DNA from 3 places in the Citrobacter sp. LST-B2 genome. Region 1 is predicted to be linked to each of the others. Evidence: riboswitches for the same ligand, from Rfam matches in the RefSeq annotation. Region 1 holds a riboswitch; each other region holds the start of a gene.
What was found. A riboswitch is a leader RNA that binds a small molecule or an ion and turns the genes downstream of it on or off. The one in region 1 is predicted to bind cobalamin.
Positions count from the first base shown of each region.

Region 2: another riboswitch for cobalamin. It lies ahead of ACQ0PY_RS14745 (cobyrinic acid a,c-diamide synthase CobB); the one in region 1 lies ahead of btuB (TonB-dependent vitamin B12 receptor BtuB).
Region 3: another riboswitch for cobalamin. It lies ahead of ACQ0PY_RS13135 (ABC transporter substrate-binding protein); the one in region 1 lies ahead of btuB (TonB-dependent vitamin B12 receptor BtuB).

Region 1 covers NZ_CP192598.1:4,776,989-4,784,564, forward strand. Annotated here, with positions in the region: rRNA gene ACQ0PY_RS23020 (16S ribosomal RNA) at 1-846, opposite strand, end outside; gene murI (glutamate racemase) at 1,240-2,091, opposite strand; gene btuB (TonB-dependent vitamin B12 receptor BtuB) at 2,036-3,874, opposite strand; cobalamin riboswitch at 3,940-4,129, opposite strand; gene trmA (tRNA (uridine(54)-C5)-methyltransferase TrmA) at 4,244-5,344, shown strand; gene ACQ0PY_RS23040 (YijD family membrane protein) at 5,394-5,753, opposite strand; gene fabR (HTH-type transcriptional repressor FabR) at 5,753-6,403, opposite strand; gene sthA (Si-specific NAD(P)(+) transhydrogenase) at 6,602-7,576, shown strand, end outside.
Region 2 covers NZ_CP192598.1:3,031,792-3,039,367, forward strand. Annotated here, with positions in the region: gene ACQ0PY_RS14725 (cobalt-precorrin-7 (C(5))-methyltransferase) at 1-3, opposite strand, end outside; gene cbiD (cobalt-precorrin-5B (C(1))-methyltransferase CbiD) at 1-1,136, opposite strand, end outside; gene ACQ0PY_RS14735 (cobalt-precorrin-8 methylmutase) at 1,133-1,765, opposite strand; gene cbiB (adenosylcobinamide-phosphate synthase CbiB) at 1,778-2,737, opposite strand; gene ACQ0PY_RS14745 (cobyrinic acid a,c-diamide synthase CobB) at 2,734-4,113, opposite strand; cobalamin riboswitch at 4,203-4,377, opposite strand; gene pocR (transcriptional regulator PocR) at 4,680-5,597, opposite strand; gene pduF (propanediol diffusion facilitator PduF) at 5,805-6,614, opposite strand; gene pduA (propanediol utilization microcompartment protein PduA) at 7,136-7,420, shown strand; gene pduB (propanediol utilization microcompartment protein PduB) at 7,417-7,576, shown strand, end outside.
Region 3 covers NZ_CP192598.1:2,736,008-2,743,583, forward strand. Annotated here, with positions in the region: gene prs (ribose-phosphate diphosphokinase) at 1-187, shown strand, start outside; gene dauA (C4-dicarboxylic acid transporter DauA) at 352-2,004, shown strand; gene ACQ0PY_RS13130 (GNAT family N-acetyltransferase) at 2,152-2,661, shown strand; cobalamin riboswitch at 2,823-3,050, shown strand; gene ACQ0PY_RS13135 (ABC transporter substrate-binding protein) at 3,271-4,323, shown strand; gene ACQ0PY_RS13140 (FecCD family ABC transporter permease) at 4,388-5,455, shown strand; gene ACQ0PY_RS13145 (ABC transporter ATP-binding protein) at 5,452-6,267, shown strand; gene ACQ0PY_RS13150 (pseudoazurin) at 6,279-6,719, shown strand; gene petA (ubiquinol-cytochrome c reductase iron-sulfur subunit) at 6,734-7,285, shown strand; gene ACQ0PY_RS13160 (cytochrome b) at 7,287-7,576, shown strand, end outside.

The DNA of each region.
Region 1 (7,576 bases):
CTCAAGGGCACAACCTCCAAATAGACATCGTTTACGGCGTGGACTACCAGGGTATCTAATCCTGTTTGCTCCCCACGCTTTCGCACCTGAGCGTCAGTCTTCGTCCAGGGGGCCGCCTTCGCCACCGGTATTCCTCCAGATCTCTACGCATTTCACCGCTACACCTGGAATTCTACCCCCCTCTACGAGACTCAAGCCTGCCAGTTTCGAATGCAGTTCCCAGGTTGAGCCCGGGGATTTCACATCCGACTTGACAGACCGCCTGCGTGCGCTTTACGCCCAGTAATTCCGATTAACGCTTGCACCCTCCGTATTACCGCGGCTGCTGGCACGGAGTTAGCCGGTGCTTCTTCTGCGGGTAACGTCAATGGCTAAGGTTATTAACCTTAACCCCTTCCTCCCCGCTGAAAGTACTTTACAACCCGAAGGCCTTCTTCATACACGCGGCATGGCTGCATCAGGCTTGCGCCCATTGTGCAATATTCCCCACTGCTGCCTCCCGTAGGAGTCTGGACCGTGTCTCAGTTCCAGTGTGGCTGGTCATCCTCTCAGACCAGCTAGGGATCGTCGCCTTGGTGAGCCGTTACCTCACCAACAAGCTAATCCCATCTGGGCACATCCGATGGCAAGAGGCCCGAAGGTCCCCCTCTTTGGTCTTGCGACATTATGCGGTATTAGCTACCGTTTCCAGTAGTTATCCCCCTCCATCGGGCAGTTTCCCAGACATTACTCACCCGTCCGCCACTCGTCAGCAAAGCAGCAAGCTGCTTCCTGTTACCGTTCGACTTGCATGTGTTAGGCCTGCCGCCAGCGTTCAATCTGAGCCATGATCAAACTCTTCAATTTAAGTTTGATGCTCCTAGAATTAAACGTCGTAATGAATTACGTGTTCACTCTTTGAGACTTGGTATTCATTTTTCGTCTTGCGACGTTAAGAATCCATGTCACTCTGAGTGCCCACACAGATTGTCTGATAAATTGTTAAAGAGCAGTGCCGCTTCGCTTTTTCTCAGCGGCGCGGGGTGTGCATAATACGCTTTCCCGCTTCAGAGTCAAGCATTTATTTCGCTTTTCTCTGTCGGTGTTCATCACTGGTTTTCACCGGAGAACCCTGCTGACCCGGCGGCTTGCGTGCCGTTGTTCCGTGTCAGTGGAGGCGCATTATAGGGAGTTATTTCGGGCTGACAAGGGGAAATTTAAAATAATTTTCCGAGTGCGTAATATTTACCCAAAACAGCGTTAAACCGTCAGTTTTTCGAGCGATTCAAAGCCATAGCGCTGCAAAACGGGCAATAATTGCTCAGTTTCTGGCGTCATCGCCATGCAATAGGCAATGTTGGCATCTGCTGATTTCGCATCCGGCGCTTCATGTTCCAGTAGCCAGGCAGTACGTCGTGCAATGGCCGCCCCGGAATCGACCAGTCGCGTTCCTTCAGGCAGAACCTGTAAGAGTTCTTCCTGCAACAGGGGAAAGTGGGTGCAGCCAAGTACCACGGTATCAGGCGGCTCCGGCATCCGCAGCCATGGGCGCAGGATCCGTTGCAGTTCTTCCAGCGGCACGGGTTCGCCGTGCAACTTCGCTTCCGCCAGTTCCACCAGCTCTGCGGACCCCAGCATGGCTATCTGGCACTCATTGGCAAAGCGCGCGATCAGTTCATGCGTATAAGGGCGCTTCACCGTCCCGCGCGTGGCCAGAAGCCCGACAACCCCGTTCGCCGTCAGACGCGCCGCCGGTTTGATCGCCGGTACCACGCCCACAACCGGGAAAGCGAACTTCTCACGTAAGGCAGGAAGAGAGACCGTGCTGGCCGTGTTACAGGCGATAACGGCCAGAGAAAGAGGATAACGCTGCTGTACCGCCGTCACGATCTCAACAACGCGCTCAACGATAAATGCCTCGCTCTTCTCCCCATAAGGAAAAGCCACGTTATCGAAAGCATAGATATAGTGGAGATCCGGCAGGAGATGCCGAATCTCATCATAGACCGACAACCCACCGACACCGGAATCAAATACCAGCACGGTGGGGCGCGGATCAGAAGGTGTAGCTGCCAGACAAGGTGTATTCCCGTCCTGCAGTTTGGTAGCCATAAACTGTCTCGTAATCTTTATCGAACAGGTTGGCTATTTTACCACGAACTGTGAGATGTGAGGTGACTGGATATGAAAGTCCGAGGTCCCACACGCTCAGCCCGCCCATTTTCACCTTCCGGGAATTGTCGTAGTCGTAATCGTAACGCTCGCCAATATACTGATAGGTCACATCCCAGCCCAGATCGTAGACCTGTCCGCTGAGCTCGTACTTCACCTGCTGTTTAGCGCGACGATAAAGCGGCTGATCGGTTTCATCATCACGCGGATCAACATACTGCAACGTTAAGCGATGATCGACCGGCCCGGTCGTCAGGTTCCCGGTCCATTCCAGGCCTTTGATGGTCGCGGATTTGACGTTGAAGTAGGTATTGTTGTTGTAGTCGATCAGGTTCTGAATTTTGTAGCGATAGGTCGACAGACGCCAGTCAAGCGGGCCGGTCAGCCCTTCTAATCCGGCTTCCCACTGCTTCGACTCTTCCGGCTTCAGGTTTGGGTTAGAGGCGATCCCAAAACGCTCCGCACCAAACTGTTGCCCCAGTGAAGGCGCAAGGAAGCCCGTGCCATAGGAAAGCGTCACTTTATAGTCATCAACAAACTGCCATCCCGCCGCTGTTTGCCAGGTACCATGCCAGCCGAACTGGTCGTCATGGTCTTCACGGCCCGACGCTTCCAGCGTCACGCTATCAATCTGCTGTTGCCCGGTGAGATAGAGGCCCGTGTTATCACGCTTATAGTTGTCTGTCCCATACTCGCCGAAGGACATCAGCTTTTCTTGTTTCCAGTCGACACCAGCACTGACAGCGCCGTGCCCGACAATAACGTTGTTGCCCCACTGGACGTAGCGCTGTTCCATATCATCAAGGCTATAACCTGTGGCATAGCGCCCATTCAGGCTGCTGTAGTTATAGTCCTTAATTCGCTGGTAGTTAGCGACCAGTTGTGACGAGTAGATTCCAGAATTGAAGCGCAGCCCCGTATCCCACGACTGAGTGTAATTCTGGTGCTCGTCGTTTCCGCCGTCATATCCCCAGTTCCCCTGGTCGTAATCGGCATTACTGGCATAGCCGTAGCCACGAAAGTAACCATCGAATTGATCGTTAAATTTGTGCTCAACGCCACCCCAGAAGAGTTTATTGCGATAACCATCGCGATCGCTGTCGCCGCTATAGCTGGAACGCGGCTGAACGTCGAAGCCTTTGGTGGTCTGATAAGCCCCGGCCGCGGTTACCACGGTATCGCCAAAACGCTGGCGGTACGTACCGTCATATTGCTGATAACCTTTTGACCCCACGCCAGCATTAATCTGCGAACGTTCCTCACCCGTCATAGTGATGATGTTCACTACGCCGCCAATCGCGCCAGAGCCATAAATCGCTGAGCGCGGGCCACGGATATACTCAATGCGCTGCACCAGCGACACCGGGATCTGGTCAATATCGGAATTATTCGTAATGCCCGGACGGGCGACCGGAATACCATCGACTAACACCAGAACGTGTTTCGCTTCGGTACCCCGCACAAACAGAGAAGAGCTTTGCCCCATGCCGCCATTCTGGGCGACATCCACGCCTGGCAGGCGGCGCATGACATCCAGAACGGTTCGGGACTGCCAGCGTTCGATATCCTCGCGGGTGACAATATCGGTCGGGGCCAGAACGGTATTAACAGGTTGTTGAAAACGGTTTGCTGTCACGACAAGCGTGTCAGGGGTGGCATCCTGTGCCCAACCCGAAAAAGCCGTGACGGAGAGCGCCGTCAGCAGCGATGTTTTTTTAATCATTGTAAAGCATCCACAATATAAGAAGGATGCCGCAGGTCCCACCGATAGTACGCGATGATGAAAACCAGTTGCGACGTTAGCCGGCAGGTCTTCGGGCTTGGAAGGTTATCCACGGATATAAGAGATGAAGACTTCCCACCCAACAGGCAGTGTCTGCTTACGCTCTCATCTCACCTTTCCTTACCGCTGCGCGTCAGCTCCAGATTTACACTGGATTCCCTATTAACTCACAGGACCGGCACACGGATGCTACAGTTTGTAACATCTTACTGTCCAGCGTGTTTGTTAAATATGAGAGATCATCAATGACTGGACATCTGTTGAGCAATCCCTACAATCCCCGCGTACTTTTATTTTTCAGGATACATCATGACCCCCGAACACCTTCCGACAGAACAGTATGACGCGCAGCTCGCCGAAAAAGTGGTGCGCTTGCAGAGTATGATGGCGCCCTTTTCTGACCTTGTCCCGGAAGTGTTTCGTTCGCCGGTCAGTCACTACCGTATGCGTGCTGAATTCCGCATCTGGCACGATGGCGATGACCTCTATCACATCATTTTTGACCAACAGAGCAAAAGCCGAATCCGCGTCGACAGCTTCCCTGCGGCGAGTGAACTGATTAACCAGTTGATGACCGCGATGATCGTAGGCGTGCGCGACAACCGCGTGTTGCGCCATAAACTGTTCCAGATTGATTACCTCACCACCATGAGTAATCAGGCAGTGGTTTCGCTGCTGTATCATAAAAGGCTGGACGACGAATGGCGTGAAGCCGCCGAAGCGCTCCGCGACGCCCTGCGTGCGCAGAACCTGAACGTGCATCTGATTGGCCGCGCGACAAAAACCAAAATCGCGCTGGATCAGGACTACATTGATGAACGTTTGCCAGTTGCGGGCAAAGAAATGATCTATCGCCAGGTTGAGAACAGCTTTACGCAGCCAAATGCGGCCATGAACATTCAGATGCTGGAGTGGGCGCTGGATGTCACTAAAGGCTCGAAAGGCGACCTGCTTGAACTGTACTGCGGTAACGGCAACTTTTCTTTAGCGCTGGCACGCAATTTTGACCGTGTGCTGGCCACCGAAATCGCCAAACCGTCTGTTGCCGCCGCGCAATACAACATTGCGGCGAATCAGATTGATAACGTGCAGATTATCCGCATGGCGGCGGAAGAGTTTACGCAGGCAATGAACGGCGTGCGCGAATTTAACCGCTTGCAGGGTATCGATCTGAAAAGCTATCAGTGCGAAACGATTTTTGTCGATCCGCCCCGCAGCGGTCTGGACAGCGAAACGGAGAAAATGGTACAGGCATATCCGCGCATTCTGTACATCTCCTGTAATCCGGAGACGCTGTGCAAGAACCTGGAAACGTTAAGCCAGACGCATGACGTATCACGTCTGGCGCTGTTTGATCAGTTTCCGTATACGCACCATATGGAGTGTGGGGTGTTGTTGACGGCGAAGTGAGTGTCATAACCGGATGATGACGCAAAGCGTCTCATCCGGCCTCTCCTCTTTATTCCGACACTTCCTGCTTGCGATTACGCATTTTCACGCCGATCCAGAAGACCAGAATGACCGACAGCACCGCCGGGAAGAAGTTGGAACCAATATCCGGATATTCCGCGCGCACCACGGTGCTGTAAAGCAGAACGCCGAGAATAAAGCAGGCGGCAGCCAGACCCGGTAAACCCACAGGCATGGTGCGATTCAAATAACGTTGATGCAGACAGTACACCGTCAGCACCAACGAGATAATCGGAAATACAGAGAACGGCACGATGGAGCTAAACAGCGCCGCGAATGTACCATTGATTGACAAGCCAGCGACCAGCGCCAGCAGCAGCGTACCTTTATCCTGAACTGACTGTTTCATTACTCTTCCTTCACGTTACCCGGAATGAGGGGCATCTTCTCTTGTTCACGGCGATACCAGTAATACGCACCTTTCGAAATCATGCGCAGTTGCAGTACCAGTCGCTCTTCTAACTGCCGACGCTGTTCCGCGCCCACGTCCAGCGCTTCGGCACCTGCACTGAAGACAATCGTCACCATCGCTTCGGCTTGCGCTTCAGTAAACGCACGCGGCATATGGTTTTCGATTTCCAGATAGTCCGCAAGTTCCGCGATGAAGTGCTGAATTTCTCGCGCAACGGCAGCACGGAACGCCGCTGAGGTGCCAGAACGTTCACGCAATAATAAACGGAAGGCGTTGGGGTTGTTACCGATGAACTCCATAAATGTGGAGACCGAGGTGCGGATCACACTCCCGCCCTTGGCGATACGCTGACGAGCCTGACGCATCAACTGACGCAACATCAGACCGCTTTCATCAACCATGGTCAGGCCGAGCTCATCAACATCACGGAAATGACGATAAAAGGAGGTTGGCGCAATGCCCGCTTCACGTGCGACTTCACGCAAACTGAGACTGGCGAAGCTACGCTCCGCGCTCAGTTGACTAAATGCGGCTTCTACCAACGAACGCCGGGTTTTTTCTTTTTGCTGCGCTCTAACGCCCATCACGATGTCTGAATCCTTCCGTATGCCTTGTCCGGCACTATACCAGAGTTCAAAGTTAATCTGTTTGTTCAGCTTTGTGAATGATTGTTTACGCGCAGTTTGTGCTTCGGCTTCGCAAAAAAGCACAACGATAATTGGGTTATCCCGGCAATGATGTTACTATTCTGTTGCTTTTATGTATAAGAACAGGTAAGCCTTACCATGCCACATTCCTACGATTACGATGCCATAGTTATAGGTTCCGGCCCCGGCGGCGAAGGCGCTGCAATGGGTCTGGTTAAGCAAGGAGCTCGTGTTGCCGTTATCGAGCGTTATCATAACGTTGGCGGCGGTTGCACCCACTGGGGCACCATCCCGTCAAAAGCGCTCCGCCACGCAGTCAGTCGTATTATCGAATTCAATCAGAACCCCCTTTATAGCGATCATTCCCGCCTGCTTCGTTCCTCATTCGCCGATATTCTCAACCATGCCGACAACGTGATTAATCAGCAAACACGGATGCGGCAGGGTTTTTATGAGCGTAACCACTGCGAGATCTTGCAGGGTAACGCCCATTTTGTTGACGAACACACGCTGGCGCTGGAATGTCATGACGGTATGGTTGAAACCCTGACAGCAGAGAAATTTGTCATTGCCTGCGGATCGCGCCCTTATCATCCGGCAGACGTGGATTTCTCGCACCCGCGCATTTATGACAGCGATTCGATCCTCAGTCTGCACCACGAACCGCGCCATGTGATTATTTATGGCGCCGGGGTGATTGGCTGCGAATATGCGTCGATCTTCCGCGGAATGGAGGTCAAAGTTGATCTCATCAACACCCGCGACCGTCTGCTGGCGTTCCTCGATCAAGAGATGTCCGACTCCCTCTCTTACCACTTCTGGAACAGCGGCGTCGTCATTCGCCACAATGAAGAGTATGAGAAAATCGAAGGCTGCGACGATGGCGTGATCATGCACCTGAAGTCCGGTAAGAAACTGAAGGCCGACTGCCTGTTGTATGCCAATGGTCGTACCGGCAACACCGATTCTCTGGCGTTACAGAATATCGGTCTGGAAACCGACAGCCGTGGTCAGCTCAAGGTCAACAGCATGTACCAAACCGCGCTGCCGCACGTTTACGCGGTGGGTGATGTGATCGGTTACCCGAGCCTGGCGTCCGCAGCATACGACCAG
Region 2 (7,576 bases), 1.7 Mb from region 1:
CATTGCATCTCCCGGGCGATAGCGTCGACGGGGCGGTTGCTACCCAGAACCTGGTTATCAAACGAAAACATGATCGCGTCGCAGGTCGGCGGGGTTTTGGTAAAGCGCAGCATCTGCATCACGCGCTGACAGATGCGTTCAGCAAGATGGTTGTAGAGGTGCTGAAAGCCGAACGCGTCGATGTGCTCCATTGCCGCTTCAGTGGTGTCGCAATCGCTTACCAGCGTCAGCAACTCCCGCGGCGCGCCGAGCAGCGCCAGATGCGCCACCAGCGTTTCCATTCGCGCATCGGCTATGTGGCTGTGGGTATGGAAGATCCCGGCAGCAATTTTGATCAATTTCCCAGGATGACCGACGAGCACGACCTGGCGAAATCCCAGCCGCACCGCCTCTTCAATCATGTAGCCGACAAAGTTGCTCATGGTGACCACCACGTTGGTATCGATGCCCATCTGTTCGCGGACGAAACGCTCACCATGATTACCCGGCACCAGAACTACCCGCTCCAGTCCGGCGGCACGTTTGATTTCCAGCTCCAGCGATAACGACCGCTTCCAGCTCTCTTCGGACATGGGGGTCACAATACCGGTGGTGCCAATAATGGAAATTCCGCCAAGAATACCGAGACGCGAGTTGTAGGTTTTTTGCGCTCGTTCTTCGCCTTCCGGGGCAAATATTTCGATTTCCGCCCCGCGTACCGGGCCTATCGCCTCACGCACGGCGGACTCAATGGTGTGACGCGGGGTGCGATTAATTGCCGCGCTGCCGACAGGCAGACCAATCCCCTTGCGGGTGACGGTGCCGACGCCTTCGCCCCCGGACAGGACAATTTCACCGCTGTCATTCAGCGTGACGCGGGCGAAAATCAACATCCCGTGGGTGGCGTCGACATCATCGCCGCCATCTTTACGGATCGCGGCAATGGCCTGCTGTCCTTCAATGTGTGGAGATTCCACGTTCAGACACAGAGTGACGCCGGAAGGTGTGACAATCGATACCTGATGGATCAGATGCTGACGCAACACCATCAGCGCGGCGACTTTTGCCGCCGCCGTGGCGCACGATCCAGTGGTATAACCTTTGCGCAGCGCTTTGCCGTTATGCCAGACGGGCGCGTCGAAAGTCTGATCGCTCATCGCGCCCCCTGCATGTAATACAGCATGGCGTTCACGATCGCCGCCGCAACGTTACTGCCGCCTTTGCGTCCGAGGGCGGCAATGGCGGGCAACTGGCTGTGCGTCAGCGCCTCTTTGGATTCCGCCGCGCCGACAAATCCCACCGGCACGCCGACGACGCCGCTTACCGCTACATCTTTTTCCAACAGGCGAAACAGCGCAGTGGGCGCGTTGCCAAAGACAAACACTTTTTCGCCTTCTTCCGTCACGGCAATGTCGACAGCCGCCATTGAGCGAGTGATACCCTGCGCTTTCGCTTGCGCTACCACGCGCGGATCGCTGATATAGCAGCGACACTCGCCCCCCGTCTTCGCCAGCAGGGTTTTATTGATCCCCGACAGCGCCATGGTGGTGTCGGTATAGATAACCGATGGGCGACTTAGCGCTGCACAAAGTTGTTCCAGCGCATCATCCGAAAACCAGAGAATATCCAGCCAGTCGAAGTCAGCGGTGGTATGAATCACCCGTTTGATGATGGCTTCATGTAGCGGACTGGCAAACTGGTACTCCGGGCGCGTTTCATGAATGATCTCGCCAATGATGTCAAAACTTTTGGCTTCAATCGCCTGGGGTTGCTGGATGTATTGCATTGTCATTTATCCTCAGGCCACACCCATTACCAGCCAGCGCGTCACAAGGAACAGCACCAGAGCCAGCGTTGAGGCAACCCACATCAGTCGAATCGTTTGGGAAATGTCATCTATGGAAATAGTGCGCTGCGCGTCGCCGATCCACGGTTTTTCAACGCGCTCGCCAAAGTAATCATTCGGGCCGCCCAGTCGAATGCCCAACGCACCGGCAACGGAAGCCTCCGCCCAGGCACAGTTCGGGCTGCTGTGGTTATAGCGATCCCGCCAGCCCACACAGAGCGCCCGGGCGCCGTCACGACGGCACAACACCGCTGCCGCGCTCAGCAGCAGCCAGCTCAGCCGTGCAGGAATGTAGTTCGCGACGTCGTCCAGGCGAGCACTGACCATGCCAATCGCCCGGTATTTTTCGTGTTTATAACCCACCATGGAATCCAGGGTGTTCACCGCTTTGTAGGCCATCGCCATCGGCGCGCCGCCAATTAAGAGGAAGAACAGCGGCGCGATAATGCCGTCAACCGTATTCTCCGCCACGGTTTCCACGACCGCCCGGTTGATCTGTTCTGGCTGAAGTTGCGATGTGTCGCGCCCCACAATCCACGAGAGCTTTTCGCGGCTTTGTGCAAGGTTACCTTCGCGCAGCGGGCGCTCAACCTCTTGCGCCGCCGTTGCCAGACAGCGCCCCGCCAGCACGGTGAAAATCATCCAGACTTCAACGACCCAACCGAGCCATGGATGAATCCACGCCGCCAGGTGTAACACGCCCCAGGCAACCGCCCACGTCAAGCCGACAACCACCAGCCACATCACCCCACCACCAATGCGTAACGCCCGGTCGCTGTGGCAGTAGCGGCGAATAATCCGCTGCACGGCAGTGATCAGATTGCCTATCCAGCGCACCGGATGCGGCCAGTCTGGTGGGTCGCCAATCACGACATCGAGAAGCCAGGCCACACACCATGCCAGTAGCGTCATAACGCCTCCCGCGCGGCATTCAGCCAGTGATTAAGCATTAATGGACGCTGAGCAAAGTGAACGTGCAGGTAGCTGGCGAAGGTGTTGCCCGTTCGCCAGCCACCGGACCACGCCTGCACCGTCTGACCGTCACGGACTTTACGGCAAGCCAGCACAGCGGGGGTTTCAGGGGAAAAATCGGAGTAATGGAATTCATGACCGCGCAGCACATCGCCTTCCGCGGCCAGCAGCGTGGGCTGCAAAGCCTGCGCTTCACAATAGCCAAAGCGGGTTAGCCGTTTACCCATTTTGCTGCGACCGGGAAGGATATCGGCCATGCGATGCTCAACCCCGTCGGCATCTTCCAGCAGGCTGCCGAGGTACATCAATCCGCCGCATTCGGCATAAATGGCGACACCGCGCTGATGCGCCTCGCGCAGGCTTGTCAGCATAGTAGTATTGGCCGCCAGCGCGGACGCGTGCAGTTCCGGATAACCGCCGCCCAGCCAGACCATTTGACAATCGGGTAATTCGCGATCGTGGAGCGGGCTGAAGCGCACAATGTTGACGCCGGTACGCGCCAGCAGCGCCACGTTATCGGGATAATAAAAATTAAAGGCCTCATCATCAGCCATCGCCAGCGTCAGTCCTTCTCCGGCGTTGGGCGCAGGACGTTCAGGCCATTCGCCTGGCGGCAATGCCTGAAGGTGGCTTAACGCCAGCAACCGATCGATATCCAGTGTACTTTCCAGCCGGGCGGCGAAATCCTGCCACGATTGTTGATTGACGACGGACTCACGCGCGGTCACCAATCCCAGATGCCGTTCGGGTAGCGCGACGCCGTCAACGCGCGGGACGTAACCCAGCACCGGCACAGCGCAGTAGTGCTCGATAGCGGTTTTCAGCAACTGGAAATGGGACTCACTGTTGACGCGGTTAACGATGACGCCGGCAATGTTCAGCGTCGGGTCGAAATGCTGGAAGCCCATCACCGTGGCGGCAATGGAAGTAGAAACGGCTTTCCCGTCAACCAGCAGAATGACCGGACAGCCCAACTGCTTGGCCATCGCGGCGGTACTGCAATAATCAGGATCTGTACCGTAACCGTCGTACAGCCCCATCACCCCTTCGATCACTGCAATATCTGCATCCTGCATCTGTTCGCGGAACAGCGCATTAAGCACCGGCTCGGGGAGCATAAAACTGTCGAGGTTGCGGGAGGCGGTACCGCTGATGGCCGTATGCCAGGCGGTGTCAAGGTAATCAGGGCCGACTTTGCAGGGCTGGACGCGTAAACCACGTTGTTTCATCACGTTCAGCAAGCCCAGCGTCACTGTGGTTTTACCACAGCCGCTACCGGTACCTGCCAGAACAAACGCGTACTGCTTTGCCGCCATGACCCTGATCCTGTTCAGGGTGGTAGGGATGTACCGACACCCAGTCTTCCGACTGTACGCATCTGAGCAACCCACTTCCCACCGAAGTTGTTGGTAGTATCCGACAGGCTGGTCTTCTGGCTTAGCGTCGTCCTCGCCCGTCCTTCCCAATCTTGCGATCAGTGGTCTTCACGGGGTTGTCAGCATCACAGCAGCGGGGGCTGCGGGGGATTTTCACCCCCTTCCCAGACACAAATGTGTCAAACCTGTCGGCTTAAATGATGAACAGAATGAATTCTCCTCATCACAACAATACTTTTCGTTACTTATTCGTTACGCATTTTTTATCAACAAAAAACGCCGCAATAAAACGATTCTGAATGAAATGTCGTGCAAGAGAATAATGAAACCTCTTAACAATGACACTGTATCTCATCACAGAAATAAAAACTGGTGAAGTTTATTCCGTAAAGAGCGATATTTTATTGCGCTATGACAATTTATTGCTGTACTAAAAACACTTAACCATTATAAATGACCGGATTACGCGGGAATATCAAAAATCGGCAATAGCAAAATATTGCTATTTATGCCGATTCAGCAGGCAAGTTTTCATTTATTTTTTGCCGATAGGCCTGCGGCGTAACCTGATAAGTCTGACGGAACACTTTGCAAAAATAGCTGGTTTGCGAAAAACCTAAATTGCGGGCAATACTGGCAATGCTCCAGTCACTGTGACAAAGCAGCTCTCTGGCACTGGCCATGCGCTGTTGATTGACCCACGCGTTAAAACCAATGCCCTGATATTTTTTGAACAGTTTGCTGAAGTAGTATGGACTCAGATATACGTGCGAGGCCACATCTTCAAGGCGAAGATCGTCTGACAAGTGGGCATCAATATAGCGTAACGCTTTTTTCATTTTGCTGTCATGAGGGCTGGCGGCGCGGGTCGGGCGTGAAGGCTCAGCAGGTTGCGTGCTGTCTTTGATCACCACGAAATTGAGTTGCTTCTTGAGGCAGTTTTCAACAATGAGTTTGAGCAGATCCGCCGAGGCCATCACGCGAGAATAGTCCATTTCCGGGACATTACTGAACTCATTGAGCAGTTCAGGATCGGCCTGCCAGCGATCGTCAACCTTCATGATATCGAGCAGATCGGCACCATCATCGTTACGTAAACGCACCTGGCCGCACAGAACGAATCCAACAAGATGGCCTGCGATCACGAGAGGAATAGAGAAATCGGTAAGCCCGGCATGGCAGCGATAGATACAGGGTTGATCCGATTTTGACGCTTCCAGTCCCCCACAGCGATCGCTCATACGACACCGGGTACTGTGTTGCGGATGCTGACGCATCAGTTGGCAAAAAGGTGTGAAATTAAACAGCTCAGAAATCTCATCACCGTGAATATTGACAACCACAACAGCCAGGCTGGTCGCTTGCGCAAAATCCTGTGCGATTTTATTAATGAGTTCTGAGTTCAGGGTGCTCGCAGAAATCATGATAAAATCCCTCAGTTAATCCATTGTTATAATGAAAACATAAATTTTACATTTACTTCTTATCATCCCCATCCTTGTATGTAAATGACAGAAAGTACAAGGGACAATAACAAAAGTCTCCCTGGGTGGGGAGACTTTTTAGTCAGTTCGTGAAAGCAGATCACGAAAAAGAAATTAAAGACGTGATATTAGCCACGCCAGCCAAAATTACGCGTCCGTCTCTTCGATTTTACACGTATTACAGGGCAAATTTTTACCGATAAGGTACTTATAGATAGCCGCGCCCGCACACGCACCAATCAATGGCGCAATAATCGGCACAATAAAGTACGGAATATCGCGTCCACCAGTCATCGCAATATCTCCCCAACCTGCCATCCAGGCGAACAGCTTAGGACCAAAATCACGCGCCGGGTTCATGGCAAAGCCGGTTAACGGGCCTGTGGATGCCCCAATCACCGCCACCAGAATACCGATCAGCAGTGGCGCCAGTGCCCCTTTAGGCACACCGTTACCATCGTCGGTCAGCGCCATAATCAGCCCCATCAGGATTGAGGTGATGACGATTTCGACCCCTGCCGCCTGCCACACGCTTAGCGCAGCCGCCGGATAGGTACTGAAAATACTGGCCAGATAGAGGCTATCGACACTGCCGCGAACCATGTTGTGGGCAGTTTCATACTCGGTGAATAAATTGCCGTAAAGCAGATAAGCCAGCACCGCACCGCCAAACGCTCCCGCGACCTGCGCGATGATGTAAGGCAGAACTTTGCGTCCCGGGAAGCAGGCAAACAGCCAGAGTGCGACTGTGATGGCCGGGTTCAGATGCGCTCCGGAAATTCCCGCCGTCAGATAAACCGCAAGCGAAATACCCAGACCCCAAATAATACAAATTTCCCAGAGACCCAGACTGGCGCCTGCGACTTTCAGTGCGCTAAGGCAGCCGATACCAAAAAACAAAAACAATCCGGTACCCAAAAACTCGGCAATGCATTGCGCTTTCAGTGAATCATTCATTGTGACACCTTCTTAGAAGCGTTCGTGTCCTTACCAGCGGACCCTTGCTGGTCGTAGAGTACAACGGCACTACTATAGGAAGAGGCCGCTGAAAATTGTTGGCAAACTGCGCATTCTCAGACCTGGAAAAATCGTGTTGTTATAGCAATTTCTTGCCATCTATTTATTCAAAGGCAGCGTGTAGAGTGCCTGAATGTAATTAACCAGGACGATTCGTGATAGCAAAAATTGGTTATTTGAAGATTTTCCTTTTCCAATCAATGTCACAAATTGGATTTTCCGCATAGCAAATTAAATTAACCATGTCACCCTCAAAAATGTAAATATGGAATAGCAAAAGCCAAAATATCACATTAATAAAAAATAACAAAAACAATAAAAACAAATAGATAAAATAAAACATAGCAAGTTTGTCACATTCACAGCCCACTAATTTTTCACCCAGACTTTCAAGTCAGCCATTCTTTTTCCTCGCTTCTTTTTATAGTCATGAATATCGGGACAACCCAGGCGAGGTCTTTATGCAACAAGAAGCATTAGGAATGGTAGAAACCAAAGGCTTAACTGCAGCCATAGAGGCCGCAGATGCAATGGTGAAGTCAGCCAATGTCATGTTGGTCGGCTACGAAAAAATTGGCTCAGGGCTGGTAACCGTCATCGTTCGCGGTGATGTCGGTGCCGTAAAAGCGGCGACCGATGCTGGTGCTGCTGCTGCGCGCAACGTGGGAGAAGTGAAAGCCGTACACGTGATTCCACGCCCTCATACCGATGTTGAAAAAATCTTACCGAAGGGAATTAACCCATGAGCAGCAATGAACTGGTTGAACAGATCATGGCGCAGGTCATTGCCCGTGTGGCAACGCCTGATCAAGCGGGTATCCCTGATAAAACCCATCCAAAACGAGAGACGGCTATGGCAGAGAAGAGCTGCAGTTTAACGGAATTTGTTGGCACCGCGATTG
Region 3 (7,576 bases), 2.0 Mb from region 1:
AGGCAATGCGGCAAACAACCTGCGTAACTCTGTGATTGATGAAGTCGTTGTCTGCGATACCATTCCGCTGACCGACGAAATCAAAGCACTGCCGAACGTGCGTACGTTGACCCTGTCGGGTATGCTGGCCGAAGCGATTCGTCGTATCAGCAACGAAGAATCGATTTCTGCTATGTTCGAGCATTAATCGAACCCGGCTCAAAGACCCGCTGCGGCGGGTTTTTTTGTCTGTAACCTTTATTTGTATGACTTATGCCTCCTTCACCTGCCAACCCGCCATTTCATTGAGTTGACAGATGATGCGCTCATGGATGAAACATTATTGTGAACAGAATTTTTTCCTCACATGTGATGCCTTTCCGCGCCCTCATCGACGCTTGTTGGAAAGAAAAATATACCGCCTCACGGTTTACCCGTGATGTGATTGCCGGGATCACCGTCGGGATTATTGCTATCCCGCTGGCGATGGCACTGGCTATCGGGAGTGGTGTCGCGCCGCAGTACGGACTTTATACCTCCGCTGTGGCCGGGATTGTTATTGCCTTAACCGGGGGCTCGCGTTTTAGCGTCTCAGGCCCGACCGCCGCGTTTGTGGTGATCCTCTACCCCGTTTCACAACAGTTTGGGCTGGCAGGCCTGCTTGTCGCGACGCTGATGTCCGGGGTCTTCCTGATCCTCTTTGGCCTGGCCCGCTTTGGCCGCCTGATTGAGTACATCCCGGTCTCAGTTACCTTAGGTTTTACCTCAGGGATTGGTATCACCATTGGTACCATGCAAATCAAAGATTTCCTCGGTTTGCAGATGGCCCACGTTCCGGAACACTATCTGCAAAAAGTCGGCGCGCTATTTATGGCTCTGCCGAGCATTAACCTGGGCGATGCCGCCATCGGGGTGGTCACGCTGGGCACGCTGATGATGTGGCCGCGTCTGGGCATTCGCCTGCCGGGCCACCTGCCCGCCCTACTCGCTGGCTGTGCTGTCATGGGGATCGTCAACCTGCTGGGCGGCCACGTTGCCACCATTGGTTCTCAGTTCCACTATATTCTGGCCGACGGCTCACAGGGCAACGGGATACCGCAACTGCTGCCGCAACTGGTGCTGCCGTGGAACCTGCCGGATTCTGATTTCACGTTGAGTTGGGATTCCCTGCGCGCCCTGCTTCCGGCGGCCTTCTCAATGGCCATGCTGGGGGCAATCGAGTCCCTGCTCTGCGCCGTGGTACTCGACGGAATGACCGGCACGAAACACAAAGCCAACAGCGAGCTGATTGGTCAGGGCCTGGGTAATATTGTCGCCCCCTTCTTTGGTGGGATTACCGCAACGGCGGCGATTGCCCGTTCGGCGGCAAACGTCCGCGCTGGCGCAACATCCCCTATTTCCGCCGTGATCCACGCGCTGCTGGTGATCATGGCGCTGCTGGCGCTGGCACCGCTGCTCTCATGGCTGCCGCTGTCGGCGATGGCGGCCCTGCTGCTGATGGTGGCCTGGAACATGAGTGAAGCGCACAAAGTTGTGGATTTGCTGCGTCATGCACCCAAAGACGACATCATTGTGATGATGATGTGTATGTCACTGACAGTGCTGTTTGACATGGTCATTGCCATCAGCGTCGGGATTGTGCTGGCCTCGTTACTGTTTATGCGCCGTATTGCACGCATGACGCGACTGGCAGCGGTTAACGTCGAGGTCCCCGATGATGTACTGGTGCTGCGCGTGATCGGCCCACTGTTCTTTGCAGCCGCTGAAGGATTGTTTACCGATCTGGAGTCACGCATCGAAGGAAAACGCATTGTCGTACTGAAATGGGACGCGGTACCGGTGCTGGACGCAGGTGGTCTGGATGCCTTCCAGCGCTTTGTGAAAAGATTGCCAGAAGGCTGCGAACTGCGCGTAAGTAACCTTGAGTTCCAGCCGCTGCGCACGATGGCGCGCGCTGGCATTAAGCCGATTCCGGGTCGTCTGGCCTTTTTCCCGAACCGCGACGCGGCGCTGGCTGATTTATAATCTTTTTGCGCTTACCGGTCTGTTCCTGTACAGGCCGGTAACATTTTCCGCTCTGTCCCCTGTTTTTCCCCTCCCGTGTTGTTATTATCAGCTTTCAGTTTCTGCAAATAAGAGTGACAACTCGTGATTTCATTTACGCTACGTGAAATGACCGGAGAAGATATTCCGGCGGTTCAGTTATTTCTGATTCAACATCTGAATGAATTTTTTGCGGCTGACAGACCTGCCCCTACTCCCGGACAGGATGTTTTTAACCTGCAACAGCAGTATATTCAACAGCAGCGCAATGTATTGCTGTGCGCCTGGAGCGAAAAGCAGGAACTCATTGCGACCCTGGCCGTCTGCCAATATGACGACCGTATAGCCGAACTTCGCGGACGCTATATTTTGACAGAAACGGCAGAAATTTGTCGCTGCTATGTGGACAAACGTTACCGCAGAAAAGGTATTGGACGTCAGTTACTCGCTTTTGCTGAAACATTCTGCGAGCAGCAGCGGTACAACTTATTATACTTACATACCCATCATTTTTTACCGGGAGGTTATTCATTCTGGCGACGTAATCATTTTCAGGTTGTGATGGATATGCACGATGACTGGCAATTAGTGCATATGGAGAGATCACGTAAATCACGCATGAATAAGAATATTACTTGATCAATGTCAATCAATTCTCATTTAGCTTTTCATTATTACATTTCGACATCCGCAATTTCATCCTCAAAAAAAACATAACGCGTTGATAAACAACAACTAAAATTTATCCCACTCAATAAAATTCGTCTTTCCCCTTGCGATTGATCTTGTTAACAAATGCCGATACAGTCTTTTTCGACAGTATTTCATTGCACCAACATTGTAATGAATAGGAACATGGTGCGGATTATTGCAATCCCATTCCATGACTGCCCCCGCAACTGTAGGCGGATGCAGAATATCCTCGTGCAGCATATTTTGTTGCAGGTCACTGTAAAGCGAATCTTTATGGGAAGGCCGATATTCTGATTACCGTGAGTCAGGAGACCTGCTGTCAAATTTATACCCCATTGAGTGGACGGGATGGTCCATGTGATGAATTATTTGATATTAGGCACCGTGAAAGAGCGAATCAGATCCTTGACTGAACCGCTGACTTTCTTTATTTGCATAACGTCATGCATAAATTTCACGATGTCCTGTCATCTATCGTCATGAACTCTCCCGATATATGGAACGATATAATCCATGACCAGACGTTCAGATTCTGGCATGAACGGGATGATAATAATGCACGCTAATGTTACCTCTTTACCTTATAAAAAAATGCTTCTGGTTGTTGCTGGTGCCGCACTGTTTCTCACCTCAGGTCTTTCTCATGCAGCCAAAACGGAATATCCATTGACGATAAAAAACTGTGGTCGGGATATGACATTTCACGCAGCGCCAAAACGTGTTGCCACCGTAGGACAAAACAGCACTGAGATCCTGTATGCGCTGGGCCTGGCCGATCGCGTGGTAGGCACATCGCTGTGGTTCGGGCCCGTTCCCGACGCGTATAAGGCGGCAAATGACAAGATTGCAGTTATTGCGCAGAACATCCCCAGCTTCGAAGGCATCATTGCCAAAAAACCGGATCTGGTCGCCAGCCAGTTCGAATGGCAGATCGGCCCTGCGGGCGCGGTGGCGTCTTATGAACAGTTCAGCGAACTGAAAGTCCCGGTCTATACCGCACCGGCAGACTGCGCGAAAGATAACGAAGATGGCGGTGACGGCGTGCGCAAAGGCATGTTTGATATCGCAATGGTCTATCAGGAAGTGGCCGACTTATCGAGGATCTTCGACGTTCAGGATAAGGGCGAAGAACTGATTGCCAGCCTCAAAGCACGTGAAACGGCAGCGAAAAGCAAAATCGCCGGGATGGACAACAGCGTCTCTGCCGTTTTCTGGTTCTCCAGCGCCGACCTGCAACTGGATCCTTATGTCGCCGGGAAATTAGGGCCTGCTGCCTGGATTGCGCAGACCCTGGGTATCAAAAACGTCATTGATTCCGCAGAGGAGTGGCCAACGGTCGGTTGGGAAACCATCGCCAAAGCCCAACCGACAGTGATAGTGCTGGGGGAAATGAGTCGTCGACGTTTCCCGGCCGATGACTGGCAGGTGAAAATGGATTATTTGAAATCTGACCCGGTCACCCAGCTGATCCCCGCCGTAAAAGCCGATCATTTACCCGTGATTGATGTACAGACCATGAATGCCGGAATCAGAACGATTGACGGTGTTGAAAAACTGGCTGACGCCCTGGTTGAGTATGGTTTAGCGCATCCACAAGCCGCGCATTAACCCTCGTTTCGCGTCAGTTCCTGACGGGGCCGGCGCGTGTTATGCACTCCAAACGCAGGTTACTATGAGCGATTTACGCAGGACGCGTCACGCCGTTAGTCGGCTGGCAGTCAATGTTTGCGGCCACGCCCTCTGGGTTAGCGTGCTGATGTGCGGCGTCCTGCTGGCAGGGATCGCCATTGGCGAGACGTTTATTCCCTGGCAGCACGTATTCAACACGCTGGCAAACCATCTGTTTGATACCGATTATCCGGTTGATGCGCTGGATGCCGGGATTGTCTGGAACTATCGCCTGACCCGTGCGCTGGTCTCCGCCAGTTGTGGCGCCTGCCTGGCCGTGTCCGGCGTGGTTTTACAGTCGTTACTGCGCAATGCGCTTGCCGAGCCGTATCTGCTGGGCATTTCCGCAGGCGCATCAACCGGTGCGGTGCTGGTTGCGCTGACCGGACTGGGCGCCGGGATGATCAGCATGTCGTTCGGCGCATTTGTCGGTGCCCTGACTGCCTTTTTGTTTGTGGCCCTTCTGGCGGTAGCGGCAGGCGGCAGACAAGGCGGTGGGGTGACGACGCAAATCATTCTCGCCGGGATTGCCAGTTCCCAGTTATTCAATGCGCTGACCTCGCTGATCATCACCCGTTCAGCTAACGCGGAACAGGCACGCGGCATTATGTTCTGGTTACTCGGGAATCTGAGCGGCGTCCGCTGGCCGGATGTGGTGCTGGCGATCCCCACAGCGTTAGTTGGCGTTGCGATATGCTTCTGTTATGCCCGCCATCTGGATGCCTTCTCTTTTGGCGCGGAGTCCGCCGCCTCACTGGGGATTCCGGTAAAACGCACACGTGGCGTGCTGATTGCCGCCGTAACGGGTATGACGGCCATTATGGTCTCCATCGTCGGCGCAATTGGCTTTGTGGGACTGGTGATCCCTCACGCCGCCCGTCTGCTGGTAGGCCATCAGCACCATCGTTTGCTGCCTGTCAGCGCGCTGATCGGCGCCATTTTCCTGATCGTCGCCGATGTTATCTCCCGCACGCTTCTCCCCGGACAAGTTCTGCCTATCGGCGTTATTACGGCCCTGGTCGGTGCGCCCGCGTTCTCCATCATCCTGATCAGAGGAAACCCGACCAAATGACCGTCAATCCTGTACCGACTCCGGTTGCCATCCGCGACGCGATAATTCAGGCGAAAAGTCTGCACTGGCAGGTGAAAGGCAAAGTGATCGTCAATGACGTCTCACTCAGCGTGGCGCCGGGTGAGTTTGTCGGCATTATCGGCCCCAATGGTTCCGGGAAAACGTCGCTGATTTCATTGCTGGCCGGTCTGCTGAAGCCCACCGCCGGTCACATCCTGTTGCAGCAAAAAGCGCTGCATCGCTATTCACGTCGTCAACTGGCGCAGCAGGTCGCGCTGGTTGAACAGCAGGCAGAAACCAGTGAGCGCCTGACCGCGATACAGGCCGTCTCGCTGGGGCGAACCCCGTGGCTGAGCCTACTGAATCCGTGGTCGGACAACGATGACGATATCGTCCAGACCATGCTGGAGAAAGTCGATCTTCAGCATCTTCGCCATCGCTGCTGGCACACCTTTTCCGGCGGCGAAAAACAACGCCTGCATATTGCCCGCGCGCTCGCTCAGCAGCCACAACTGCTACTGATGGACGAGCCCACTAATCACCTCGACATTCAACATCAGATTGGCCTTCTCAGTCTGGTGAAACGCGAAAAACTGACGGTTGTCGCCGCTCTCCACGATCTCAATCATGCGGCCATGTTCTGCGATCGCATCATCGTGATGAACGCCGGTCGTCTGGAAATGCAGGGCCGTCCCTGCACCATTTTCACCCGCGAGAATCTCCGCGCCTGGTTTGGCATTGACGCCATCGTCGAGCGCGATCGCCATGGTGCGAACTGTTTTATTCGTTATCAAAGACCTGAAGAAACCTAAGGAAGCCCCCCATGAACTCTCTGAAAAAGAGCCTGAACGTATTGTGTTTGCTGCTCCTCACCGCCTCTGCCTTCGCGCAAACCCACGAAGTACTGATGAAGAATCGCGGTTCAGCAGGCCCCATGGTCTATGAGCCAGACTACCTGGAGATTCAGCCTGGCGATACGGTGAAATTTATCCGCAAACATAAGAGTCACAACGCAGCCTCGATTGCTGAACTCTCGCCTGCGGGCTACCCGGGATTTATCGGCAAAATCGATGAGGAGATCGCAGTGAAGTATGACAACGCGGGCTTCTACGGCATTAAATGCACCCCGCATTATGCGCAAGGGATGGTCATGCTGATTAAAGTCGGCAACGCCACCCTGCCGGACAGCTATCGCGCGTTTACGGCCCCCGGGATCGCTAATAAGCGCTTCCAGGATATCTATTCGCGTATTGATAAACAGTAAGGGAGAGCGCTGTGGTGGTGGAGAACAAACAGCCGGATAAAGACATTCAGCAGCAACGACGCAACTGCCTGTGCAAATTGACAAAATTTGTTGGCGCAGCGGGAGTGACCGCCGCCGTCTGGCCGTTAATTTCCGCATTAGGGCCGGACGAAACAACGCGCGGAGAAAATGAGCCGATAGACGTCTCGCTGGCGGGGATCGCCGCAGGACAAACCCTCAGACGCATCTGGCAAGGGAAGCTGATCCTCATCCATCATCGCACGCCGGAAGAGATCGTCGCGGCCCGCACGGGTGACCACAGCACGCTTGTCGATCCGCAATCGGACAGCGAACGGGTCGCGTCTGACTATCCGCAGTGGCTGGTTGTTCAGGGGTATTGTCCGCATGCCGGCTGTGTTCCCAATACCAGACCCGGTGGACAGGGCTGGATTTGCCCGTGTCACGGTTCGGAGTTTGATACGTCCGGACGGGTCACCCGCGGCCCCGCAACCACTAATCTGGCCGTTCCTGAGTTTGCCTTTCATCCTGATGGTCTGACCGTGCGTATAGGCGCTAAGGACGTGTGAGATGATCCGCTGGCGCATTCCTTTCCCGCGCTCCATCGCCGGTGTATGGCTGTTTGCCGTTGGTGCGATCCTGCTGGTGATGCTGGGAATACAGATCCTGACCGGTATCGTGCTGGCGATGTTTTACGTCCCGACGACATCGCTGGCGTTTGATTCCATCATCCACATCATGCGCGCGGTCAGTCACGGAGAGCTGCTGCGCAATATGCACGCCATCGGCGCATCGCTGTTTTTCTTTGCCTGCTATTTGCATATTTTCCGTGGCATGTATTACAGCGTCTACCGCAGACC